One region of the Bradyrhizobium sp. SZCCHNRI20481 genome, then DNA from elsewhere that is predicted to be linked to it. Evidence: predicted binding sites of a transcription regulator. Region 1 holds the regulator's gene; each other region holds the start of a gene.
The links. Region 1 encodes LexA, which represses DNA repair genes until DNA is damaged. Its sites were predicted from a motif close to TGTTCNNNNTGTGTTCNG; they were not measured.
Positions count from the first base shown of each region.

Region 2: a site for LexA is predicted at 2,764-2,781, ahead of QX132_RS18185 (putative DNA modification/repair radical SAM protein). Genes of this name have one in related genera too.
Region 3: a site for LexA is predicted at 2,862-2,879, ahead of recA (recombinase RecA). Genes of this name have one in related genera too.
Region 4: a site for LexA is predicted at 3,084-3,101, ahead of QX132_RS31565 (YifB family Mg chelatase-like AAA ATPase). Genes of this name have one in related genera too.

Region 1 is NZ_JAUEUE010000002.1:133,569-138,387, reverse strand. It holds gene glp (gephyrin-like molybdotransferase Glp) at 148-1,359, shown strand; gene lexA (transcriptional repressor LexA) at 1,567-2,265, shown strand; gene QX132_RS03130 (hypothetical protein) at 2,525-2,965, shown strand; gene QX132_RS03125 (hypothetical protein) at 3,111-3,407, shown strand; gene QX132_RS03120 (ComEC/Rec2 family competence protein) at 3,362-4,819, opposite strand, start outside.
Region 2 is NZ_JAUEUE010000010.1:214,497-219,315, forward strand. It holds gene QX132_RS18180 (UdgX family uracil-DNA binding protein) at 1-1,348, opposite strand, end outside; gene QX132_RS18185 (putative DNA modification/repair radical SAM protein) at 1,442-2,680, opposite strand; gene QX132_RS18190 (DNA repair protein) at 2,854-3,642, shown strand; gene QX132_RS18195 (DNA polymerase Y family protein) at 3,542-4,819, shown strand, end outside.
Region 3 is NZ_JAUEUE010000012.1:210,972-215,790, forward strand. It holds gene gcvP (aminomethyl-transferring glycine dehydrogenase) at 1-328, shown strand, start outside; gene QX132_RS20930 (DUF1835 domain-containing protein) at 307-1,386, opposite strand; gene recA (recombinase RecA) at 1,682-2,770, opposite strand; gene QX132_RS20940 (hypothetical protein) at 3,333-3,626, shown strand.
Region 4 is NZ_JAUEUE010000025.1:86,227-91,045, forward strand. It holds gene QX132_RS31555 (hypothetical protein) at 1-119, opposite strand, end outside; gene QX132_RS31560 (Panacea domain-containing protein) at 415-981, shown strand; gene QX132_RS31565 (YifB family Mg chelatase-like AAA ATPase) at 1,496-3,037, opposite strand; gene QX132_RS31570 (DUF2336 domain-containing protein) at 3,267-4,337, shown strand; gene QX132_RS31575 (outer membrane lipoprotein carrier protein LolA) at 4,357-4,819, opposite strand, start outside.

The sequences.
Region 1 (4,819 bases):
TCTCGCGCGGTCGTGAGGCAGCGGCCCGGACGCGGCCAACATCAGACGATCAGAAGGCAGGAAGCGGCCTGAGCCCTTGGCCGGGCCGTGCGCGTTCGGTTAGAAGGCGACTCATTCGATCTGCCGTCTCCGTCCGAAGGAACTCTCATGGCCCTGATGCCGGTGTCTGATGCGTTGTCCGCCGTGCTCGCCGGCGCCGAGCCGCTGGCCGAGGAGCTGGTGACGCTGGACGAGGCCCATCACCGCATCCTGGCCCGCGACCTCGCGGCGCTGCGGACGCAGCCGCCCGAGGCGATGTCGGCGATGGACGGCTACGCCGTGCGCGCGGCGGACGCAGCCCAGGCCAAGGTGCGGCTGAGGGTGATCGGCGAGGTCGCGGCGGGGCGGCCGTTCGATCGCGTGGTCGGACCCGGCGAGGCGGCGCGCATCTTCACTGGTGGCGTTGTCCCTGAGGGCGCCGACGCGGTGGTGATCCAGGAGGACACGATCGCCGAAGATGGCCACGTCGTGATCACCGAGGCCGCGATCAAGGGCCGGCACATCCGGCCCGCCGGCGTCGACTTTCATGAGGGCATGGTGCTGCTGAAGGCGGGCCGCCGGCTCAGCGACCGCGACCTGTCGCTGGCGGCCAGCATGAATCATCCGGCACTGCCGGTGCGGCGCCGGCCGAAGGTGGCGCTGCTCGCCACCGGCGACGAGCTCGTGATGCCTGGCTCGACGCCCGGCCCGGGCCAGATCGTCTATTCCAACGGCTACGCCCTGCGGGCGCTGGTGCGCAGCGAGGGCGCGACACCGATCGATCTCGGCATCGCCGCGGATACGATGGAGGCCACGATCGCCGGGATCCGGCGGGCGCGCGAGGCCAAGGCCGACATCCTGATCACGACCGGCGGCGCCTCGGTCGGCGATCACGACCTCGTCAAGCAGGCGCTCGAAGCCGAGGGCGTCGAGATGGCGTTCTGGAAGATCGCGATGCGGCCGGGCAAGCCGATGATGCACGGACGGCTCGGCGACATGAGGGTGATCGGACTGCCCGGCAATCCGGTGTCGTCCTATGTCTGCGCCATCCTGTTCCTGGTGCCGCTGATTCGGCGGCTGCTCGGCCGCGACGAAGCTCGCATGCCACGCGAGACCGCCCTGCTCGGCCGCGAACTCGGGGCCAACGATTCGCGCGAGGACTATCTGCGGGCGCAGCTCGAGGAGCGCGCCGACGGCACCCTGATCGCAACGCCGGTGACCCAGCAGGATTCGTCGCTGCTCGGCAATCTCGCGCTCTCGCAGGCGCTGGTGATCCGGCGGGCGTTTGCGCCGAAGGCCGCCGCCGGCAGCCCGTGCGAGATCCTGCGCCTGCCGAGCTAGGCCGTTTCCCCCCGGCAAAGCCCGGTCCGTTCACTACAATTTAAGGATTGCGGAACACACATCGAACATATAGTGTCCGTTCATGATTTGTTTTTAGTATGTTGCGGGCGACGCGATGATGGTCCGACTCCAAGGCGCTCTCAGCCGGTTTGTGCTCAAGGCGCAGCTCCTGGACTCGGACGACAACAAACTGGGGACCAGGTCGAGATGCTGACGCGCAAACAGTACGAACTTCTGCGGTTCATCAACGAGCGGCTCAAGGAAGCCGGCGTGCCGCCGTCCTTCGACGAGATGAAGGATGCGCTCGATCTGCGCTCGAAGTCCGGCATTCATCGCCTGATCACGGCGCTCGAGGAGCGCGGCTTCATCCGCCGGCTGCCCAACCGCGCCCGCGCGATCGAGGTGATCAAGCTGCCCGAGCTGTCACAGGCCGCCAACAACCGCCGCGGCTTCACCCCATCGGTGATCGAGGGCAATCTCGGCAAGGTGCGCACCAGCAGTCCCGCGCTGGACGATGGCGAGCGCCCCGTCGCGGTGCCGGTGATGGGCCGCATCGCCGCCGGTACCCCGATCGAGGCGCTACAGACGCGCAGCCACACCATCAGCGTGCCTGCCGACATGCTCGGCAACGGCGATCACTATGCGCTCGAGGTGCGCGGCGACTCCATGGTCGATGCCGGCATCCTCGACGGCGACATGGCGCTGATCCAGCGCAACGAGACCGCCGACACCGGCGACATCGTGGTAGCGCTCATCGACGACGAGGAAGCGACGTTGAAGCGCTTCCGCCGCCGCGGCGCATCGATCGCGCTGGAGCCGGCCAACACCGCCTACGAGGTCCGCATCCTGCCGCCGAACCGGGTGAAGATCCAAGGCAAGCTGGTCGGGCTGTATCGCAAGTACTGATCGCGGACGCGATCGGTCGATCGGCGACGGGCGCACGCGCTTCGCCGCCGATCGAAATTGGTCACACGCGAATGCACCTCAGGATGTGCAGCGCGGCATGCTCAAACGCTTGTGATCGCCCGCGGGCGCACGCGGTGCAGATCAGCGCAGAATTGCCGTGAAGCGCGCGCTAACATCACCATCGATGTCCACTCTGATAGAGGCCTGCGCCTGTCCGGGGGGAGCGTGGGTCGGCTATCTCTCAACGAGGAGCGATCCGATGTGTGACTACAGCCTCCATGCGGTTGCGTCCCGTCCCGCCAAGGTCGGCGAGACGTTGATCTCGACGACGTTTCGCGGCACCGCCACCCGCGGCTTCGCCCTCGAGAGCGAGCCGACCGTCGCCGTCTGCATGCTGCCCGGCACCGAGTTGGCATTTGTCGAGGACGTCCGCTACGACAGCCGCTGGCTCTGGACCCGGACGATCCGCGAGCGCGTCGCGAAGTTCAACAGCATCGAGACGCACATCCCCGATCGCCATCACGACGCGATCGAATTCGCCGACGGCCGCCACGTGCTGGTGACCCAGCTCTGCGAGGGCCAGCGCGTCACCGTGCTACAATTGCCGGTCAGCAAGCAGCCGGCCGAGCGCCGCCCGGGCGTGGCGGAGGACGTTCCGGCTTCGCAGGCCACACCGATTCGCCGCATCAGCATCACCTGAGCGCCTGCGCGTCCGCATTTCTCTCGGTCATGAGCGAGCTTTCGGCCGGGGGAGATTTGGTTTCTGCAAGCGCAAGGTCCTTTCGGGCGACCCTCACGCTCCGGCATCGCATCGAATAGGAACGACATCCCTCGGCCAGCATTGTGTGCCGGGGGAGCTTGCCGCCGCGGTCAACAAGATCGATTGGAACAAGGCTGACCGGATCACCGAGCCCGACCGCTACATGCTTGCGTTCGGATGGCTGACGGTCACGGCTGATGACATCGCCATCTGGCAACGATATCCGGGCGCTGCGTTCACGCTGGTCGAAGGTCCCTCGCTGTTCGATGGACCCGACGACACCGAGTATCATCTCGGCACGTTGTATCATCTCAGCACGTTCGAGCTGTCCGGCGCTCAATCCTGTTCGCCCTGCTCCGTCTCCGGCGGCGTCGCGTCCTGAAGCCGCGACACCGGCGCACGCGGCGTCAGCGTCGTGTCGAACTCGCCGGCCTCGGCGGGCGCCGGCCACCACGGGCGATCGGTGCCGCCAGCGCGCACCGGCGTGACGGAGAAGCCGGTGCCCCGCTGCACCAGCATCAAGGCGCCCTGCTGCTGCAGGCGCTGGCGATCGATGACGGCCGCCGCGCAGGATGACGGCACGGCGCGCGCGGTGACGATCAGCGCGGCACGGGCGCAATCATCGTCGAGCGCCTCGGCGCGCAGGGTCAAGGCGGCGAATCGGCCGTCGGCCATCGCGACCACGCAGCCCGCCTCGTCGCAGGAGACGCCATCGGCGAGCGATGAATCCGCCGGCAGCCGGGCATCGGCGTCGGCCGCGAGCCACTCCTTGGTGGCGAACACGTCCTTGCCGGTGCGCATCACATGCAGGCGTCCGTCACGGCCGCGCACCGCCACCGTGCGCCCGTCGCCGGCGATCAGGACGTCGGGCAGCGGCGTCGTGGCGGCCCACGCGGTGGCCACCACGAGCCCGACGGCGCCCGACCAGCGCAGCGGTGTGCGCAGCAGGCCGATCAGGATGACGCCGAGGCTGGCCAGGATCAGCGGACCGATGCCGAAGCCCGGGATGCGCCCGACCGCGCCGGGCAGCGCCGCCACCCAGCGCGTCACCGCGATCATCCAGTCGATGCCGAGGCCCATCAGCGTCCACCAGGGACCGTCGAGCCCGAACGGCGCCGCCAGCAGGCCGAGCAGTCCGGCGGGCATCACCAGCACCGAAACCACCGGCATCGCCGCGAGATTGGCGAGCACGCCATAGGGCGTGACGCGATGGAAGTGGAACGCGGCATAGGGCGTGGTCGCAAGCCCCGCGATCAGCGAGGCCAGCAGCAGCATCGCAAGCTCGCGGCCGCCCCACAGCGCGATGCGCTGCGCCGGGGAGCTGTCCGGCGTCGCAAACAGTTTGGGCAGGCCGAACTGCACCAGCGCGACCAGGCCGAGCGTCGCCGCGAACGACATCTGGAAGCTCGGATGCACCAGCGCTTCGGGTGCCGCGATCAGCACGATCATCGCCGCGACCGCGAGCGTGCGGAAGGTGACGGCGCGGCGATCGACCATGACCGCGATCAGCACCACGGCCGTCATGAAGAACGATCTCTGCGTCGCGACCTCCGCGCCCGACAGCAGCAGGTAGAACGCCGCCGCGACCAGCGCCGCCGCGGCCGCCCATTTCTTGATCGGATGGCTGATAGTGAGGCCGGGGATCAGCGCAAGCAGCGCGCGCACGGCGAAGAACACGACGCCGGCGACGACGGCCATGTGATAGCCTGAGATCGACAGCACGTGGCCGAGGCCGGAGACGAACATCGCATCGTTGACATCGGGCGTGATGGCGTCGCGCCGGCCGGTCAGCAG
Region 2 (4,819 bases), on a different contig from region 1:
TGGGGCCGTCTGCGAGGTCGACGACATGGCCGCGGCTCTTGTTGACCGGCGTGATCTTGCCGAGCACGGACTGCGCCGCGGTGGCGCCCAGCGCCACGACCAGGGCCGGACGCACGGCGGCCAGCTCGCGCTCGTACCATTGCCGGCAGGCCTTGATCTCCGGCGTGTTCGGCTTCTGGTGCAGCCGGATCTTGCCGCGGGGCACGAACTTGAAGTGCTTCACCGCATTGGTGACGTAGACCTTGGCTCGGTCGATGCCGGCCTCGGCCAGTGCGCGGTCGAGCATCTGGCCGGCGGGACCGACGAAGGGATGGCCGGCGAGGTCCTCCTTGTCGCCGGGCTGCTCGCCGACCAGCATCAGCGGCGCATGCGCGGGGCCTTCGCCGAACACGGTTTGCGTGGCGTCCTTCCACAGCGGGCAGGCGCGGCAGCCGGCGGCTTCTTCACGCAAGGTCTCGAGATCGGTGGACTCGACATCACGTGAGGTCTCAGCAGCATGCGCGTGTGGGGTTGGCTTGCGGGTCATCTCGCTCTCCTCGACGCGTTTCTGCGGCTTGTGCGGTGAGGTGCCGGGCTCGGCGATCATCTCCGTGGTGCGCCGGGCAGCGGCCGCGATCAGCGGCTGGATCAGCTTCGCCTCGGGCAGGTTCTGCCAATATTTCTTCGGCATCTCCTTTTCCATCGCCTTCACTTTCAGCCGTGCCGGATTGAAAATGCTGGCGTAATAGCGCAGCCACAGCTCTTCGAGCCGGTCCTCCGACGGCGCGTCAGCCTTGCTCACACCGGGCGTGAAGCTGACGCGGCTGCCGTCCCAATGCGCACAGAGTTCGGGCGTCAGGATCGACCACGGCATGTCGGCGAAGCGGCGGGCGAAGAACGGCGCGGCGCGTTCGACGATGTGGTGCTCCGGCTCGAACCAGGCGACGTAGCGCGTCTCGCGCTCGCGGCCGACCTCGCGGAAGCGGACGAAGGCGTGCATCTTGTGGACGTCGCGGCGCACCGCTCGCGCCAGCGCGTTGGCCTGCGCGACATCAGGATCGGTCGCGATCTCCATCAGGTCGTGGTTGGTCCTGAGACGCCACAGCAGCCGATAGAGCAGGGTGAAGCGGTTGGGGTCACTGTGCAGGATCGCGCTCTCCGCGAGCTCCATGAAGCTCGCCGGCACCGAGAACGCGCCCTCCGGCACCTCCGGCAGCGTCGTCTCGGCTTCATCGTCGAACAGATCGGCCGCCGCGCCCTTGACGCGCCAGCTCACCTCGGCCGGCTTGACGTCGTTCATCGCCAGCGCCCGCGCCGCCTTGCGCCAGCCATCGAAATCGGTGTCGCTGTCGAGGGTTACGACGTGCATTTCTCTCCTCACGTCATTGCGAGCGCAGCGACGCAATCCAGACTTCTCGTGCGGCCCTGGATCGCTTCGCTGCGCTCGCGATGACGGCTTCCGTTAGAATCCAAATCCCAGCTGCTGCGGTTTGGGCCGCAGCCGGGCCGCCAGCGCGGCGCCGTCGAGCAGGGACGGCTGTGGCCGGTGGTCGGAGAGAACGATGAACGGCAGCGCCTTGTTCCTGATGACGTTGAGCTGGGCCAGATCCGCAAAGCGGATCGTGGTGGTGCGGCGGGTCGCGAGGATGCGCTCCACCGTGCGGGTGCCGAAGCCGGGCACGCGCAACAGCTCCTCGCGGCTTGCTGTGTTGATGTCGAGCGGAAAGCGGTCGCGGTGGCGCAGCGCCCAGGCGAGCTTGGGGTCGATGTCGAGCGGCAGCATGCCCTCGCTCTCCTCGACGATTTCATCGGCGTCGAAGCCGTAGAAGCGCATCAGCCAGTCGGCCTGGTACAGCCGGTGCTCGCGCACCAAGGGCGGCGCCTGCAGCGGCAGCGCGCGGCTGGCATCGGGGATCGGGCTGAAGGCGGAGTAATAGACGCGCTTGAGCTTGTAGGCGCCGTAGAGATTGGCCGAGGTCGACAGGATGACGCGGTCGTTGGCCTCGTCGGCGCCGACGATCATCTGCGTGCTCTGGCCGGCCGGCGCGAAGCGCGGCGGCTTCGCCCGGCGCACCGTCTTCTTGGCTTCCGCGGTCTCGTCGAGCTTGAGCCGGAGCCGGCCCATGGTGCGGCGGATCGCGCGCTGGTCCTTCTCCGGCGCGAGCTGCGTCAGGCTCGTCTCCAGCGGCGTCTCGATGTTGATGCTGAGCCGGTCGGCATAGCGGCCGGCCTCGGCGATCAGCGCCTCGTCAGCCTCCGGAATCGTCTTCAGATGAATGTAGCCGCGGAAGCAATGCTCCTCGCGCAATTTGCGCGCGACGCTCACGACCTGCTCCATGGTGTAGTCCGGGCTGCGGATGATGCCGGACGACAGGAACAGACCCTCGATGTAGTTGCGGCGGTAGAAATCGATGGTGAGCTTCACCACCTCGTCGACCGTGAAGCGCGCGCGCGGCACGTTGGAGGAGGCGCGGTTGACGCAATACAGGCAGTCGTAGTTGCAGGCATTGGTCAGTAGAACCTTGAGCAGCGAGATGCAGCGGCCGTCCGGCGCATAGGAGTGGCAGATGCCCATGCCGGGCGCGGTCGAGCCGAGACCCTTGCCGTCGCGGGAATCCCGCATCTCGGTACCGCTGGAGGCGCAGGAGGCGTCGTACTTGGCGGCATCGGCCAGGATCTCCAGCTTGCGGAGCAGCTCCATACCTTTGAATCCCTTTGATTCCATTCGCTGAATCACATCCGGGGCAATCCCGATTGACTCTCTCGAAGGCGTTAGCTTTATATTAGAACGTATCATGAACAAAGAGGGCCGTCGTGGGTTCAACTGCAACAACGGCAGCGCCCGCACGATGGATGGAAGAGGAGCGGCGACGGATGACCGGCGCACGCATGGATACGCTCGCGCGTCTGCGCGGCCGCATTGCCCGTCTCGAGGCGGGAGATGGCGCACATGACCTGCGCCGGGTCGCGCTCGGCCATGACGAGGCCGACGCCGTGCTGCAGGGCGGCCTGGCCACTGGCGCGCTGCATGAGGTGTTCGCCGAGACCGGCCGTCAGGCGACGGCCGCGACCGGCTTCCTGTGCGGGCTCGCGGCGCGCGTCGCGGCGCGCCGGCCGCTGATCTGGATCCGGCAGGATTTCGCCGAGCGCGAGATGGGCGCGCTGTCGATGAGCGGGCTCGCCGAGCTTGGCCTCGACCCGCGCCGCATCGTGATCGTGCGGGCGCCCGATCTCGATCACGGCTTGCGCACCGCGGCCGATGCGCTCGCCTGCGATGCGCTGGGCGGGGTGATGCTGGAGGTGTGGGGCGAGACGCAAAAGCTCGATCTCGTCGCCAGCCGCAAGCTGACCCTGGCCGCGCAGGAGTCCGGCGTGACCGCGCTCGTGTTGCGCATTGCAGCCACACCCGAACCTTCGACCGCCGAGACGCGCTGGATCGTCCGCACCGCGCCGTCGCTGCCCTCGGCGCCCTGGATGGCCTGGGGCGCGCCGCGTCTCGACGCCGAGCTCATTCGCAATCGTCACGGCCAGACCGGACGATGGATCATGGAGTGGACCCCCGATGCGTGCCGTTTCAGCGAACCGGCGGCGGATCCTCAGCCTGTGGCTGCCGCGCCTGCCCATCGATCGGATCAAGCGAAACTGCTCCGCCGATCGGCGTGACGACCTGCCGCAGGTCGTCGTCATCAAGGACGCCAATGCGCTCTTGATCCATGCGCTGGACGAGGCGGCGGCGTGCCATGGCGTCAGCCTCGGCCAGCCGCTGGCGAACGCCCGCGCGGTCTGTCCCGACCTCGTCGTCCACGAGGCCGACCTCGCGGCTGACGCCAAGATGCTCGAAGGCATCGCCGACTGGTGCGACCGCTTCACGCCGCTGGTCGCGCTGGATCCGCCGCATGGGCTTTCGCTCGACATCACCGGCTGCGTGCATCTCTTCGGCGGCGAAGCCAAACTGATGCGGTCGCTCTGCGATGCGCTGACCGCGCACGGTCTCACCGTGTCGGCAGCGATCGCCTCCAACGCCGTGTGTGCGCGCACGCTGAACCGGCAGGTGCATGGCCGCATCGTGCCTGACGGCGAGGAGGCGGCCGCGGTGGCGCCGCTGCCGGTGGCAGCCCTTGGCGGCAGCGAAGCGATCACGCTCGGCCTGCGCCGCGCCGGCTTGAAGATGATCGGCGACGTCGCGTCGCGCGGCCGCAACGAGATCACGGCGCGGTTCGGTGTCGCCTTCACCCGCGTGCTGGCCCAGGCGCTGGGCGAGGCCGATGCGCCGATCAGCCCGCGCAAAGTCCCGCCGGACTACATCGTCGACAAGCGTTTTGCCGAGCCGGTCGCGACCGACACCGTGATCGCGGCCAGCCTCTCCAGCCTCGCCGCGATGCTGGTGAGGGCGATGGTGCAGCAGGGCAAGGGCGCGCGGCGGCTCGAGGCCTGCTTCTTCCGCACCGACGGCCTAGTGCGCGTCATCGCGGTCGACACCGGCCAGCCGGTCACCGAGGCCGCAATCATCGACCGTCTGTTCCGCGAGCGGCTCGACGCCTTGAATGATCCGCTCGATCCCGGCTTCGGCTTCGACATGATCCGGCTGTCGGCGAGCCGCAGCGAGATCGTGGTGCAGCAGCAGCGCGATCTCGACGCCCATGTCCACGACAATGACGAGCTGTCGGCGCTGATCGACCGCATCGCCGCGCGCATCGGCGGCAAGCGTGTGGTCGTGCATCTGCCGGTCGACACCCACATCCCGGAGCGGGCGGAGCTGCCGTTACAGGCGCAGCAGCATCTCGCCGTCGCCACGGTGGCCGATTGGCCGGAGCGCAGCGAAGGCGAGCCGCCGCTGCGC
Region 3 (4,819 bases), on a different contig from region 1:
GATCGAGCCGACGGAATCGGAGTCCAAGGCGGAGCTCGACCGCTTCTGCGACGCCATGATCGCGATCCGCCAGGAGATCGCCGAGGTCGAGCAGGGCCGCTTCGGAATCGAGGCCTCGCCGTTGCGCCACGCGCCGCACACGGTGCACGACATCGCCGACGACGATTGGAACAGGGCCTACCGGCGCAGCGAGGGCTGCTTCCCCGCGGGCACCTCGCGCACCGACAAGTACTGGTGCCCGGTCGGCCGCGTCGACAACGTCTACGGCGACCGCAATCTGGTGTGCTCATGCCCGCCGGTGGCGGACTACGCCCAGGCGGCGGAGTAAGCCTCCTCACGCATGCTCCAAGGGATCGGGCGCCACGGCTCGCGACAATCAATGACGTGAGGCGTGGCAGGGTCCGGAGCGATGAGCACCGCATGCCAACGCCAGAGATTGGCGTTGATCAATTCGGTGCCACCCCACCAGCGCCGGATCGGATTTTGGCTGCTGAAATCCTCCTCGCCGGCGAGGATTGCCTTGCCGAGCGGTGTCAACGACAGCGTGCTGGCCCTGTAGCGCTCGAGGCGTTCACGGCTGTCGTGCGTCTCGACCGAGAATGGCGATTCGGCGAGGCCCGAAATTGCAGGCACCGGCGCGAGCGCCAGACCGTCGAGCAACGTGCCTCCTTCCCAATAGTCATAGACGCGCCGTTGAAAGCGATCCTGATGATGCGGCAACAGGTCGAATGGGTGCCGATAGCCGGCTGACAGCAATTCGAGGATTCTTAGCTCCGATGCTCCGAGGCCCGTCGCAACACCGGGAAGCTCATCGAGCATCTCCTGCACGCAGCGGCGAAGCTGCGGCAGTGCACTGAGATCCTGCTTCAACAGATCGAACCAGGCTTGCGGCGTCGGCGCCCGAAACGCCCGCCATGCCAGATGACCCAGGTCGAGATGCTCACGTGCGAGCTCGACGCCGGCAATGGTCCGACCGGCGAGTCGCCCGGCCGGGGCATCGAATAGCGGTACATCGACATGCCGCAATACGATCTTCGTCGCGATCTCCGCGTGATGGCGCAGATAATCCAAGAGCCAGATCAGCACCAACTGGTCGTTCGGACGGGTCCCCATCCACAGCTCGACGCTATCGCAGCGGTCGACAAGTTCGAGAAAACTGTGACTCCGCCCGCCGGCCGCCATGACGTCGCTACGCGAGGCGAAATCCAACCAATGCCCCCTCTTCCGTCGCGTGGTGCGCTGGACGAGATACGCCGATAATTCGGCATCGGATGGCAGCGGTCCCCACACGAAACGATGGAGAATTGGCACCACCAGGTCGGCAAAGCCGCCCCTCCGAAGCGCTCCGGCACTCGGATCATCGGCCGCTAGAATCAAACGCGTCATGCTGTCGGCTCCGGCACGGCCCGATTGGCTCAAGGCGCTATCAACATATTCGCGATCGGCTCCCGGCGCCCAGGATCGGCGTCGGAAACCCCGGTGCCGCCGCGCGGATCCGGTCCGCTCGTCCGCGTGCACGCCTTCAGCTATTCGCGTTGGAGATCGTATCCGGCGCTCAGAGACGCATTCTCGCTGCATTCGGGAATGCAGCCGCAGATTTCGGCAGAGCACCACACATCTGCAAACGGGCGCTGGAACGTCGGCAACTCAACGTCCACGGCGCCCCGCCGCCGCCGTGCCCCTACTCTTCCGCCGGCTCCTCACCGTCGGCGTCGCGCTCGGCATTGCCGGCCAGGATCTGCTCGGCGATCAGGCCGGAGTTCTGGCGGATCGCGGCTTCGATCTTGGCAGTCATGTCCGGATTGGCCTTGAGGAACGATTTCGAATTCTCGCGTCCCTGCCCGAGACGCTGGCTATCGTAGGAGAACCAGGCGCCGGACTTCTCGACGATGCCGGCCTTGACGCCGAGATCGAGGATCTCGCCCATCTTGGACACGCCCTCGCCATACATGATGTCGAACTCGACCTGCTTGAACGGCGGCGCCAGCTTATTCTTCACCACCTTGACGCGGGTGGTGTTGCCGATCACCTCATCGCGCTCCTTGATCGCGCCGATGCGACGGATGTCGAGGCGCACCGAGGCATAGAACTTCAGCGCGTTGCCGCCCGTGGTGGTTTCCGGCGAGCCATACATCACACCGATCTTCATGCGGATCTGGTTGATGAAGATCACCATGGTGTGGGATTTGTTGATGGAAGCGGTCAGCTTGCGCAGCGCCTGGCTCATCAGGCGGGCCTGCAGGCCGGGCAGCGACTCGCCCATCTCACCCTCGAGCTCGGCCTTGGGCACCAGCGCCGCGACGGAATCGACGACCAGCACGTCGACCGCCCCCGAACGCACCAGCGTGTCGCAGATTTCCAGCGCCTGCTCACCTGTATCCGGCTGCGAGATCAGCAGCTCGTCGATGTTGACGCCCAGCTTGCGCGCATAGACCGGATCGAGCGCGTGCTCGGCATCGATGAAGGCGCAGATGCCGCCCTTCTTCTGCGCCTCGGCCACCGTGTGCAACGCCAAGGTGGTCTTGCCCGATGATTCCGGCCCGTAGATCTCGACCACCCGCCCTTTTGGCAGCCCGCCGATCCCCAACGCGATGTCGAGCCCGAGCGAGCCGGTCGACACCGTCTCGACATCCATCGAGCGGTCGTTCTTGCCCAGCTTCATCACCGAACCCTTGCCGAACTGACGTTCGATCTGGGACAGCGCAGCAGAGAGCGCCTTACTCTTATCCATTGAGGAACCTTCGACGATACGCAGGGCGGTGGCGGACATTGGCGCTCCTTATGGCGGGGATTCGCGAGATGGACAAACGGTTAACGAGGTCGGCCAGCAATCTTGAGGTGAATGTACTCCATCCGTTCTTTGTTCGCAATATGTTCTTCTCAACAATCATCGCTCTCAGCCCCCCTGACAACCGCGGGGACACGCCTGCCACTCGAGGGCCGGCGCGCAGTCCACCGAGCAGCAGCGAGGGAGCGCTGCCCGATCAGCGCGCCCAGAAGCGAAGTACGGGGTGCAGGATGACGGCGACCGCGAAAGGATCCTGATCCGGCTGGAGGCGGAAGCCATGTGCGCGAGCGGCGCAGCCGCCGACCGGCGATCGCGCGGATGATGACCAGCCTGTCCGAGCGCTCCAACCTCGCTTCCCACGCCTGCGGCAGACGTCGACTCAATTATAAGTTGTTATTATCGTCTCGGCTTTGCCCTTATCATTCTGCTGGTCCTTCTCTATGAGCCTCGCACACCGCTTCCAATTTTCGGGACCAGCATGACCGGATCCAACAACGAACAGACCCTCACGTTGTGGCGCCCCGTCGGCCCAAAGGAGCTTGCCTTGATCGAGGCGTCGGGCATGCGTGCGTTTCCGCCGCGCCTTCCTGAGCAGCCGATCTTCTACCCGGTGCTGACCGAGGACTATGCCGTGAAGATCGCACGGGACTGGAACGTGCCGGCGAGCGGCCGCGGCCATGTGCTACGCTTCGCGATCCTGCGAGGCTTCATCGACAACTACGAGGTGCGCGAGGCCGGCGGCCGCGAGCATCTCGAGTACTGGATTCCCAGCGAAGACCTGGCCGACTTCAACGCCGCGATCGTCGGACCGATCGTGCTCGTCAGGTCTTTCCCTTGAAACTACCAAACTCCTACACGCGTGCGTAGATCGCACATTCCGGGGTTCTCCTGACAGGAACGAAGTTCCCTCGCCTCTTCTGCTTTTGTTCGGCTCATCGTGCGTGCAGGCGCACCGTTTCGATGCAGATGCGCATGCAATGCTCGGCCGCGCGCAAGCTGTGTCCGGCCAGAAGTTCCGCAACAGAAGCGTCCGCGGATCTGCCGCGGCTTTCTGAGGCGGAATGGCACCCTGCGTTCCAACCGGAGCAATGGCCGGCGCGCGAGCAGCTCGACGGTCGCCATATGACGAGCGACAGATGAAATGGCGCCCGCCAGGACGCTGTCTCGTGCCATGCCAGAGGGAGCCACGAGGGCCGTTCGCGCAGCCCCCTATGACCGGGCGAATGAGTGGGCCGAATGGAAGCCGGCGTGATCCGCATCACGCAGCACGCGGCGCTCACGACATCTTCAAGCCACAAACCATTGTCATAAACTTTGGGTTGCGTTATAGAATCGTGGTTGTCGTACGTCTGAGCAAATTTTTGATCAGCCCCGGATTTGTTTGTTCGTTGCGATGATGTGGCCGCACATTGTCAGTGGTGTATCGCCTTTGGTGTATCGCCCGTGGTGTGCCGTCGACCGATCCCTTGCAGCCTGCCAGCTACAACATTTGCAGGCTCCGTCACCCGTAGGCGCCCGGCCCTGAAACCATCCGCGCCGAAAGAAAGCCCCGGACGACGTCCGGGGCTTTCGACGTTGATAGCTCCGCTCGGGATGCATCCCCCCGTCATTGTCGTGATGTCGAGGAACGGATCGCTTGCGTTGCGCTTCATATTGGCGATGACAAGAGATGACGTGACGTGCCCGTCCTGCAGGGCCGGCCTTCAAAGGATCGAGCTTCACTCGCAGCAAGGCGCCGCGGGAGAGAGGCGTTGTCCGGCTTGCGATGAACTCTTGGAAATGGTCGACGGCGCGACGCAGATCGCCTACCGACTGACAGCCGTGCCGGAACGGATCTTCGATCACAGCTAGGCGCGCGTCCCACGGCGATTGATCGAGATGGCAACCTTGATCTGACGCAAGGCACGCCTACAAGTTTCGCACTAATCTAACTACGTCATTGCCGAACTGCCCTCGCTGGGAAGCTACGACGTTGACGCCGAGCCTCGGACCGCGGCGGTCCGAGGCTCATTCTCCGAGGCTCATTCGTTG
Region 4 (4,819 bases), on a different contig from region 1:
GAGACGCCGTCGGCACCGACGGCAATGCAGGGCTGCGGGGAGGGCGCCAGTTCGAGTCTGGCGATGACCGCCGCCGCGATCAGCGGCACGGCCGAAACGAGGACCTTGAAACGCAACATGATACGCACCGACGCGGAAGGCCTGATGACGGAACGCGGACCCTATGGTTGTCGGAGCGTAAAGAGAAGTCGTTACCAGAGTGTTGAGGGGGCGTCCGGAGGCCCCTGAACGAGTAGACGAAACGGTACGCTCGGATGCCACTGCCGCCGTAGCAAAATCGCAACAGTAACGAGAAATTGACAAAAATACTATTGACGGAGAATCGGCCTATATCCGTTGACACTGAAAAACTATAGTTTACATAGAGACTATGTTCTTGTTTCGTTCTTTTCCTCTTGCAGAGGGGCTCTTCCTATGACCTTTAATGCAAGAAAGGCCTCACAGGTCATCGCATTCTTTATTGCAAGAAATGGCCAGAACGCCCTCAACATTTTGAAGGCGATCAAGCTGGTCTATCTGTCTGATAGACAAAGCCTAAAAGCATTCGGATTCCCGATACTGGATGAGCCGCGAGTTTCGATGCCGCATGGGCCCGTAAACTCCACCACGTATAGCCACGCAAATGGTGAATATGATCTGGAGGCCTGTGGCTGGTCCGAACTCTTGGAAGACCGCGCCAATCATCTTATCGGAGCCAAGAAGCAAATTGATATTGGCGAGCTTGATGAGCTGAGCGATGCAGATATCCAGTGCTTAGATGCGGTATGGAATGAGTTCGGGCAGATGGGTAAATGGCAGCTGGTCAACTATACCCATGACCGTAACAACATTCCCGAATGGGAGGACCCTAACGGGAGTTCGAAGCCGATTCCGGTAGAGCGCATACTAACTGCTCTTGGATTCAAGGACGCGGACGTACAAGCCTCACTGATTGAGGAAAACAGATATCTGGACAAGGTTTTTCAGTCACTTCGTGGATGAGCCATGGCGACGTACGTTGCCTGCAGGTGCCAGACGTTACTGTTACCATCCGGCACTTACAACGATCCCAACCGAAAGCACCTTTTCATAGTCTGCACGGACGCGTGCGAGGCTGGTAATCACATTATTGTCTCCGTAACTGAATGGCAGAATCATCTGTGCGACGGAACTACACGGCTTGGAGTTGGGGACCATCCGTTCATCACAAAGGATTCTTACATTTTCTATCGAAAGGCTCGAATCGAGAGTGGAGCGGCACTTGCCGCCGGGGTGGCTGCTGGCCTGTTCGTACCACGTGACCCAGCCTCGGAAGCTTTGGTCGCAAAGATTCTAGAAGGAATCTGCGCTTCCCTCCAGACGCCACGAAAGGTCAAAAACTACGCTGGTTGTTGACTCCGGCACAATCGCTCACAATTCGGGATATCCTGTAGTGGCGCTTCGGTTGCCATTGAGTTTCCTCTGACTATCGATGCGACAGGGTAAGCTTGATCGCGTCTTGAGCTCAGCGGTAAATCTACGCGGCCGCATGGCGACTGTCCTCGGCCAGCGCGCGATACGACAGCGCCTCGGCCAGATGCAGCCGGCCGATGGTCTCGGCATGATCGAGATCGGCGAGCGTCCGCGCCACGCGCAGCACGCGGTGATAGCCGCGGGCGGACAGCCGCATCGTCTCGGCGGCCTCGCGCAGCAGCTTCTGGCTGGGCGCATCGAGCCTGGCGATCTCGTCGAGCACGGCGGCCGGCGCCTCGGCGTTGGTCCGGATGTGCGGCAGGCCGGCTTTGGCATAGCGGGCGCGCTGCAGGTCGCGCGCGGCCGCGACGCGGGCCGCGACCTCGGTCGAGCCTTCCTTGGACGGCGGCAGGATCAGGTCGGCGGCGGTGACCGCGGGCACCTCGATGCGCAGGTCGATGCGGTCCATCAACGGGCCGGAGATGCGCATCTGGTAGTCGGCGGTGCAGCGGTCGATGCGGCCGCGCTTGCAGGCATAGCCGGGCTCGAAGGCGTTGCCGCAACGGCACGGATTCATCGCGGCGACCAGCATGAAGCGGGCAGGGTAGGTGACCCGGTGATTGGCGCGCGAGATCGAGACCTCGCCATTCTCCAGCGGCTGGCGCAGCGAATCGAGCACGCGCGGATCGAACTCCGGCAGCTCGTCGAGGAACAGCACGCCCTGATGCGCCAGCGAGATCTCGCCGGGGCGGGCGCGCAGGCCGCCGCCGGTCAGCGCCGCCATGCTGGCGGAATGATGCGGGCTGCGGAACGGCCGCCGCGACGTCAGCGCGCCGCCCTCGATCTCGCCGGCGACCGAGGCGATCATCGAAACTTCCAAGAGTTCTGCCGGCGACAGCGGCGGCAGGATCGACGGCAGTCGCGCCGCCAGCATCGACTTGCCGGCACCGGGCGAGCCGATCATCAGCAGATGATGCCCGCCGGCGGCCGCGATCTCGAGCGCGCGCTTGCCGCTCTCCTGGCCCTTGATGTCGCGCAGGTCGAGCAGGCTTGCGGGTGCCTCCTGGATCTTCGGCTGCGGCCGCGACAGCACCTGCGTGCCCTTGAAATGGTTGGCGATCTGGATCAGCGAGCTCGCCGCGATGATCTGCAGGTCCGGGCTCGCCCACGCCGCCTCGGCGCCGCAGGCGGCCGGGCAGATCAATCCTTCCTCGCGCGCATTGGCGCCGATGGCCGCGGGCAGCACGCCGGCGACTGGCGCGATCGAGCCGTCGAGGCCGAGCTCGCCCAGCACGGTGAAGCCGCCGAGGGCATCCGGCGGAATGGCGCCGATCGCGGCCATCAGCCCCAGCGCGATCGGCAGGTCGTAATGGCTGCCTTCCTTGGGCACGTCGGCCGGCGCGAGGTTCACGGTGATGCGCCGCGCCGGCAGCGCCAGGCCCGAGGCGATCAGCGCCGAGCGCACCCGCTCGCGCGCTTCCGACACCGCCTTGTCCGGCAGGCCGACGATCGCAAACGCCGGCAGGCCGGGTGCGACCTGGACCTGCACGTCGACCGCGCGGGCCTCGATCCCCTCGAAGGCGACGGTGGAAACGCGCTGGACCATGATGCCCCTCCCAGCGACCAAGCTAGCGGAAGCAGGGATTGTTCGCAAGAACAATACAGGAACACGGTCGTTGCCACGCTCTGTTGCAATCCATTAACGACAGCCGCGCGGGTTGCAGCTCCGTCCGCCGGGCTTAACGCCCCTTTAGTCCGGCCTTCGCATTCTTCCTCAATTGATGATCGACCCGCGCCTCTGTCATAGCCAAGAGGCGCCCAACGAGGGACGTGCGATGCCTCCAGCGCCTGCGGCAGCTCCGACCGCCAAGACGCCCGCCGGTGATGCGCGGACGGTGTCCGAGCTCGCCACCGACTTGCTGCGCCGGACGACCAGCCTGTTCCTGGCCGGTCCGCGGCCCGCATCGGACGAGCAGCTCGATCTCTACGATCAGATGTTCGCTCGGCTGATGCCGCAGGTCGCGACCGAGCTGCTGGCCGAGCTGAGCATGGCGCTCGCCGGCGTCGAGCGCGCGCCTTACGCCACGGCGCGGCTGCTCGCCGTTCACCCCGAATTGCGCGTCGCCGGGCCGATGCTGGCCAAGGCGGCGGTGCTGACCGAGCGCGACCTCGCCGAGTTCATCCGCACCGGCAGCCCGGCGCATCTCGTCGCGCTCGCCAGCCGCAGGGGCATTGGCGACAGCCTCACGACGCAGCTGATTGCACGCGGCTTTCCGGCGGTGCGCATGGCGCTGGCACAGAACCTCTCCGCCCGGCTGTCCGAGGATGGCTATCGCAGCCTGTTCAAGATCGCCGAGCGCGACGAGGATCTCGCCGAAAAGCTCGCGCTGCGCACAGATCTGCCGGCCAAGCTGTCGCGGGCCTTCGTCGCCGCGGCGAGCGAGGGCGCCCGCGCCCGCTTCATCAAGGCCGCACCGCCGGCGACCCGCGCCACCCTGCAGGCGACGCCGACCCGCTCGCCCGGCGCGGCAATGCGCGCGATCTGGGATTATCAGCAGGTCAAGGCCGAGGTTGCCGCCCTCAGCCGCACCGGCAAGCTCGGCGACTCCGCCGTCAACCGCTTCTGCGCCACCGGCGATTTCCCTGCCGTGATCGCAGCGCTGGCGCTGCTCTGCGTCGTCACCATCGAGACGATCGAAGCGCTGCTGGAGGAGGACCGTCTCACGGATCTGCTGCTGGCCTGCAAGGCGGCGCGGCTGAGCTGGGCGACGACGTCGATGATCCTGCGCGGCCGGCCCGGCTGCGACGCGCTTCCGGCCGATGACCTCGAGGAGGCGCGCAAGCGCTTCGAGAAGCTTGCACTGTCCGAAGCGCAATGGAAGGTGCGCGGGCTCGAATCGCGCTGAGCGAGCGCGAGAGGCGGCGTCAGCCCGGCGGCGTGCTCGGATAGGCCGTGAAGTCGATCTTGAACATCGCCGGATCGAGCTTCTTGGTCGTATCGAGATTGTAGACGGCGATGGTGGTGTCGTAGCCCTGCGGATCGGTCACGGTCCACTGCTTGAGCTGGCCGTCCTTGACGCCGAGCATCAGCATCAGCCGGCTGGTGCCGATCAGCGCCTGCTTCTCCTCGATCGTGATCGTGACGTAGAGGTCGTCGGCCGCGACCGCGATCACGTTGGTGTCCTTGAGCAGGTCGATGCGGTCCGACAGCAGATAGCGCAGCGGCGTCTGCGACAGCGGATAGACGTCCTGGGTCGCGAGCTTGCGGTCGCGCACGACCAGCGAGGAGCCGTCGGCGATGATGTCGATCGGCGTCGGCGGCTCGTATTCGAAGCGGACCTTGCCCGGCTTCTGGATGTAGAAATCGCCCTTGGTCTTGCTGCCGTCC